DNA from 3 places in the Nocardioides sp. NPDC101246 genome. Region 3 is predicted to be linked to each of the others. Evidence: riboswitches for the same ligand, from Rfam matches in the RefSeq annotation. Region 3 holds a riboswitch; each other region holds the start of a gene.
The links. Region 3 has a riboswitch for cobalamin ahead of ACIRON_RS09815 (VWA domain-containing protein). Riboswitches for the same ligand answer to the same signal wherever they lie in the genome.
Positions count from the first base shown of each region.

Region 1: it holds a riboswitch for cobalamin, as region 3 does, so the genes downstream of both, ACIRON_RS12200 (ABC transporter substrate-binding protein) here and ACIRON_RS09815 (VWA domain-containing protein) in region 3, are expected to answer to the same signal.
Region 2: it holds a riboswitch for cobalamin, as region 3 does, so the genes downstream of both, ACIRON_RS27625 (prenyltransferase/squalene oxidase repeat-containing protein) here and ACIRON_RS09815 (VWA domain-containing protein) in region 3, are expected to answer to the same signal.

Region 1 covers NZ_JBIWNX010000006.1:10,363-12,556, forward strand. Annotated here, with positions in the region: gene ACIRON_RS12195 (NAD(P)H-dependent oxidoreductase) at 107-805, shown strand; cobalamin riboswitch at 815-1,002, shown strand; gene ACIRON_RS12200 (ABC transporter substrate-binding protein) at 1,056-2,090, shown strand; gene ACIRON_RS12205 (FecCD family ABC transporter permease) at 2,087-2,194, shown strand, end outside.
Region 2 covers NZ_JBIWNX010000020.1:42,991-45,184, forward strand. Annotated here, with positions in the region: gene ACIRON_RS27615 (NYN domain-containing protein) at 1-383, shown strand, start outside; gene ACIRON_RS27620 (glycoside hydrolase family 19 protein) at 394-1,050, opposite strand; cobalamin riboswitch at 1,130-1,254, shown strand; gene ACIRON_RS27625 (prenyltransferase/squalene oxidase repeat-containing protein) at 1,320-2,194, shown strand, end outside.
Region 3 covers NZ_JBIWNX010000004.1:423,566-425,759, forward strand. Annotated here, with positions in the region: gene cbiE (precorrin-6y C5,15-methyltransferase (decarboxylating) subunit CbiE) at 32-1,234, opposite strand; cobalamin riboswitch at 1,251-1,392, shown strand; gene ACIRON_RS09815 (VWA domain-containing protein) at 1,417-2,194, shown strand, end outside.

The DNA of each region.
Region 1 (2,194 bases), on a different contig from region 3:
TGAGGCCGCTAATTTGAGCGAGATCCGGACTTTGTCATCAGACCGTGTCGGCGCCGGTGCGTATCCAGGCGGGAATCCCACCGCGTCAGACGGCGTTCAGAGCCCTATGCACGCACTCTGGGTATGGGCACATCCGCACGCGGCATCACTCAACGGACGGCTGCGCGAGGTCGGCATGAACGCGCTCGGCGCGGCCGGTTGGAGCGTCGACGAGATCGACCTCTATCGAGAAGGTTTCAATCCACTTCTGGTGGAGCGGGGAGAGGCTGACGTACGCCACCACCAGGACCGGTTGCGGGAGGCCGATCTGCTGGTCGTGCAGTTCCCGCTGTGGTGGTATTCGGTGCCCGCCATCCTCAAGGGCTGGATCGACCGGGTCTTCGAGTCGGGGTTCGCCTTCGACGTACCGGATCCGGAGACCGGCAAGCCGCTCAAGTACGGCAAGGGCGGCCTGGTCGGCAAGCGCGCGCTGACCGTCGTCACCGCCGGGGACCGGGCCGCGACCCTCGGCCCGCGTGGGATCAGCGGCGACATCGAGGACGTCTTGTGGCCGCTGCTGCACGGCACGTTCTGGTACACCGGGATGGACCCGTTGCGGCCGCACCTGATCACCGACGCCGACACCATGAACCCGCAGGTCATGGCACGGATCGAGGCCGACCTGAGCGTACGTCTCGAGGGCGTGATGACGGAGCCGCGGATCGACTACCTGCCGATGGCCGAGGAGCACTACGACCACACGATCAGGCTCCACGACTCGGTCGCACCCGGGGAGGACGGGCTCAGCGCCCATCGCGAGCGCTGAGGGCCCGCCTGCTACGGTCATCTGGCCAGCCGCTCGGGACGCAGTCCCGGCACGGGAACCCGGTGAGAGTCCGGGACTGACGCGCAGCGGTGTGGGTGACGGACGGGACACTGTGCCACTGGGCCCTCGGGCCTGGGAAGGCGTCTCGCGCCGGTCGATCCCGAGTCCGAAGACCTGCTGGCCCTGCAGCACACCGCTGCCGGTCAGCACGGGCGACGCGCACCAGCCCGCGACCCGCTCGAGGACCGACGTGCACCCCTCCCGCACCATCCGAACTCTCACCGCGAGCACCGTCCTGGTGCTCGGCTCGACGCTGGCCGGCTGCGCCTCCGACCAGCCCTCCGACACGCAGCAGGCCGCGGGCGCCGCCGGCTTCCCGGTCACCCTGACCAACTGCGGCCGCGAGATCACCCTCGAGGCACCGCCCGAGCGCGTCGTCTCGCTCAACCAGGGCTCCACCGAGATCCTGCTCTCGCTCGGCCTGGCCGATCGGATCGCCGGCTCCGCGACCTGGACCGACCCGGTGCTCGACTCGCTGGCCGCGGCCAACGAGGACGTACCCCGGCTGGCCGAGAACGCGCCCTCCTACGAGCGCGTCCTGGAGGCCGAGCCGGACTTCGTCACGGCCTCCTTCGCCAGCACGCTGGGCGAGGGCGGGGTGACCACACCCGAGGACCTGGAGAAGCTCGGCGTGGGCTCCTACCTCTCCCCCGCCGAGTGCCTCAAGGACAACGAGGGCGACGACGACGGCACCCGCCACGGCGCCCTCGAGATCGAGACGATCTTCGGCGAGATCACCGACCTGGCGCGGATCTTCGGTGTCCCCGAGCGGGGCGAGGAGCTCGTCGCCGACCTGTCCCGGCGACTGGAGACGGCCCGGACCGAGGCGCCGGACCACGACGTCAGCGCGATGTACTGGTTCGCCAACTCCGAGTCGCCCTACCTCGCCGGCTGCTGCGGCGGCCCCGGGATCATCGGCCGCACCCTCGGCGTGGAGAACGTCTTCGACGACACCACCGACGAGTGGCCGCAGATCAACTGGGAGACCGTCGCCGAGCGCAACCCCGACGTCATCGTCCTCGGCGACCTGACCCGCAAGAGCCAGACCGCCGAGACCGCCCGCGCGAAGATCGACTACCTGAAGGCCAACCCGGTCACCGCGCAGATGGAGGCGGTGAAGAACGACCGCTTCGTGACTCTCTCCGGCGCCGAGCTCAACCCGTCGATCCGCACCGTCTACGCCGTCGAGAACGTCGCCGAGCAGCTCGCCGCCCTCGGCCTATGACATCGCACACACGCAACCCCATCCAGCCGAGCCGTCACTCCGGTCGGCCGAAGCGTCAGCCCGGTCGGCCGACTTGGCGCGGCCGTGACGGCTCGGGCGACGCG
Region 2 (2,194 bases), on a different contig from region 3:
CGCCGGCGCCGTTCAAGAGCGCCTGCACCCGGTTCACCGTGGTGGAGAAGCTCGGCGGCTCCGAGGAGGAGACCGAGGCTGACACCGAGGCCGGTGCCACGCCCGCCCGCAAGCCGTCCTCCTCGGCGACTTCGGGACAACTCCTGAAGCGCAACGCCCGGCTGATCCAGCTGCTGCGCAACTCCATCGCGGCGGCCGCCGACGACGACGGCTGGGCCCTGGTCGGCACGGTCGTCTCGCGCATCCGCAACCAGTCCTCCGAGGACCCGCGCAACTACGGGTACGCCACCTGGACCAAGCTGATCAAGGCGATTGACCTCTTCGAGCTCAAGGACGAGGGCACCTCGGCGATCGCGGTCAGCGACAAGCGCACGAAGAAGTGACGTACGTCTGCTAGGACGCGTCCGGGGTGCGGTCCTGGCTGCTCGCCTTCTTCGGGCGGGTGCAGTCGATCCCCTTGGGCACCGACCCGTTGAGGTGCTTCAGCGCGGCCTTGAAGTCGCGGCAGCGCTCGGTGTCCTCCTCCTTGTTGTACGGATACCCGATCGCCGCGTTGACCGCACCCATGTCGAGGACGTCGGCGAGCGGGTTGATGTCGCGGGCGACGGTCCAGTACCACCGCGAGATCGGCGCGCTGTGGTCCAGCGACCTGGCCAGCTCCGGGCGGCGGCGCAGGTCGATCCCGAGGTAGGCGCCGGCGTCGGTGTAGTTGGCCTCGCCAGTCAGCTGGATGTAGCCACGGCCGGCGTACTTCCGCTTGTCGCGGCCCTTGGCGTCGTGGTGGAAGGAGCTCTCGTGGGCAAGCGTGGTCAGGTAGGCCGCCTGCCGGTAGGGGGTCGTGATCCGGGCGTCTGACATGGCGCGGTTGAGGGTCGGCAGCCCGGTCTCGACGGTCTTCCTGTCGCCGACCCTGTCGCCGAACATGGCGACCAGATCTGCGTACGTGACCGAGGTCCGAGCCGGTTGCGCGACCGCCGTCGTGGTCGGGCAGAGAGCGAGAAGGGTGGCCGAGATCGATAGTGCGACAAGGCCGAGAATCCTGTGGCGCATGGGGACAGAGTGACTGCTCGTCGGCGATCCCGCAAGAGGCGCTCGCCAGGCATAGGATTGCCCCGAAACAAGCAGAGCCTCAATCAACACACGCCGTGGTGGGGGAAGCCGGTCGAATCCCGGCGCTGACCCGCAACCGTAGGCCCGGGACGCCGACCGCGACCCGAGTGAGCCGGAGCACCTGCCGACGGACGCGTACTGACCTGACGCTGTCGTGGAAAGCAGCGGGTCGGCCCTGGGCCTTCCCGACGAACAGCGCGGAAGGAACCATGAAGAAGACCGTCCTCGGTGGCATCGCCGCCGCTCTCGCCCTCACCTCGCTCGCCGGCTGTGGCGAGAAAGCCATCGAGGAGGGGGAGAAGTCCACCTACGACGCCAAGGTGTCGACCTCGGTGGCCGACTGGCTCGTGGCCCAGGCGCCGGAGGGTGTGGCCCACAACGCGCAGTACGGCACCGACGACTTCGGGCTCAGCGCCGACATCGGGATCGCGCTGGCAGAGGTCGGCGGCTACGACGAGGAGCTCTCCACGATCGCCTCGGCCGTGATGGCCAACAAGAAGGCCTACACCTCACCCGGGTTCGGCACCGTCACCTCGGCCGGGTCCACCGCGAAGGCGCTGGTCCTCCAGCAGAACGTGGACGCCTCCGACCCCGGTCTGCTGAAGCAGCTCGAGGGCACGGTCGCCGCCAACGGCCGCATCGCCGACAAGCTCGACCCCAAGAACAAGGAGGCGGCCGACTACTCCAACACCATCGGACAGTCGTACGCCGTGTGGGCACTGAACAACGCCGAGAGCAAGAAGGCCGCGGCCGCGACGGAGTTCCTGGCCGGGCAGCAGTGCGAGGAGGGGTGGTTCCGGGTCACCTTCGCGGCCGACCCCACCGCTGCCGACCAGACCTGCGACGCCGACCCGAAGGCCGTCCCGGACGCCGACGCCACCGCGTTCGCGCTGATCGCCCTCTCCGGCGTGGCCTCGCCGGAGGCGGAGAAGGCCGTCGAGGCAGGCGTGGAGTGGCTGAAGGAGACCCAGGCGAAGGACGGGTCGTTCAAGGCGGCGACCGGCAACATCGCCAACTCCAACACCACCGGCCTGGCCGGGTGGGCGTTCGGGCGTGCCGGTGAGGCCGACGCCGCGGAGAAGGC
Region 3 (2,194 bases):
GCGGGTCGACCGGATAGAAGAAAATTTTCTTTCACCCGTTGGCGCTGTCGGTGGGGACGACGAAGGACCACTGCGTCACAGCCCGTGCGGGGACCCAGCCGGTGAACGTGCCGATCGGGGCTGAGGTCTCGACCGAGATCCGGGTGAGCTCACCGCCATGCTGCTGATAGGCAGCGGCCAGGAGTTGCTCGGTCTCCAGGGTGACGCCGTGGACGACGAGCCGGCCACCGAGGCGGAGGGCAGCGAGACATGTGTCGAGCACTCCTGGTCGGGTGGCGCCGCCGCCGATGAAGATCGCGTCGGGCTCCGGGAGATCGCGCAACGCATCGGGGGCGCGGCCCTGGACGACGGCCAGGCCGGGTACGCCGAGGCGGGTCGCGTTGCGGGCGATCCGGGCGGCGCGCTCGGGGGAGGCCTCGACCGCGGTCGTGGTGCAGGACGGGTGCGCCCGCATCCACTCGATACCGACCGAGCCGGCACCGGCGCCGACGTCCCACAGGTGCGCGCCGGCGGTGGGGGTCAGGCGGGCCAGGGCCGAGGCCCGCAGGTCGCGCTTGGTCAGCTGGCCGTCGTTCTCGAACGCGTCGTCGGGAAGGCCGGCGGCCCAGCCGAGGAGGGGTGCGCCGACGCACTCGATCGCCACGATGTTGAGCCGCGGCGACTCCGCGTCCCACGCGGAGGCGGTCGCGGTCCGTGCGCTCTCGGTCTCCGCGCCGAGCTCGCCCAGGACGGTCATCGTCGAGGCCCCGAAACCGGCCCCGACCAGGAGGTTCGCGATCGAGGCAGGAGTCGACCCGTCCGAGGAGAGTGCCAGGATCCGGCGGCCGGGTGCGAGCTCGCGCGCGATCAGTGACACCTCGCGGCCGACGAGGCTGACGACCACGCACGTCTCGGCCGCCCAACCCATCCGGGCGCGGGCGAGGGCGACGGAGGAGACGGCCGGCTCGATGCGTACGTTCGCTGCGCCGAGCAGGTCGATCAGCGTCGTGCCGATGCCGGAGACCAGCGGGTCCCCCGAAGCCAAGGCGACCGCATCCCCGATGCCGTCGAGCAGTGCCGGGAGCCCCTCGCGCAGCGGCGACGGCCAGGGCTCGCGCCGCTGGCCGGGGACATCCGGGACGAGGTCGAGATGACGCTTGCCGCCGAGGAGGACGGCCGACTCCCGGATCAGCTGCTGGTGACGTACGGGAATCTCGTCCCAACCTCCGGCACCGATGCCCACCACGACGATCATGAGGCCAGACGCTACAGTGACCGCACAGGCGCGAGGTGCCCCGACTGGGGAGAATCTGGGAAGCCGGTGGGAATCCGGCACAGGCCCGCTGCGGTGAATCGAGCCCCATCACGGGGACTCGACAAGTCCGAAGACCGGCCTCGCGTCCATCCAATCAACGCGATAGGGAGCGGGAGCCTCTCATGCCGGTGCACTACCCATTTTCTGCCGTCCTCGGCTGCCAGGCGGACGACCTCGACGACATGGGCCTCGCGCTCGTGCTCACCACCATCTCCCCGGAGATCGGCGGGGTCCTGGTCCGTGGCGAGAAGGGGACCGCGAAGTCGACGGCCGTACGCGGTCTGGCGGCCGTGCTGCCCTCGATCTCGGTCTACGCCGGGGACCGGTTCTCGATCGACCCCGCCGACCCCTCCGCGGAGTCGCCGGACGGTCCCTTCGGGTCCGCCGCCGTCGTGGAGAGCCGGCCGGTGCGGCTGGTCGAGCTCCCGGTGGGGGCCACCGAGGACCGCGTCGTCGGCTCGCTCCATCTGGAGAGCGCGCTGTCGCGCGGCGCGGTCGAGTTCGAGCCGGGGCTGCTTGCGCGGGCCCACCGCGGCCTGCTCTACGTCGACGAGGTCAACCTGCTCCACGACCACCTCGTCGACCTGCTGCTGGACGCGGCGGCGATGGGCCGGGTCAGCGTCGAGCGCGACGGCGTCTCGGTCGAGCACGCCGCCCGGTTCGTGCTGATCGGCACCATGAACCCCGAGGAGGGCGAGCTGCGCCCGCAGCTGCTGGACCGCTTCGGGCTCACCGTCGAGGTCGCCGCGCCCCGGGATCCGGCGCTGCGCGCCGAGGTCGTACGCCGCCGGATGGCCTTCGACCTGGACGCTCCCGGGTTCGTCGAGCGCTATCTGGCCGCCGAGCGCGACCTGACCTCGCGGGTCTCCACCGCGCGCGCCCTGGTCGGCAAGGTCCGGC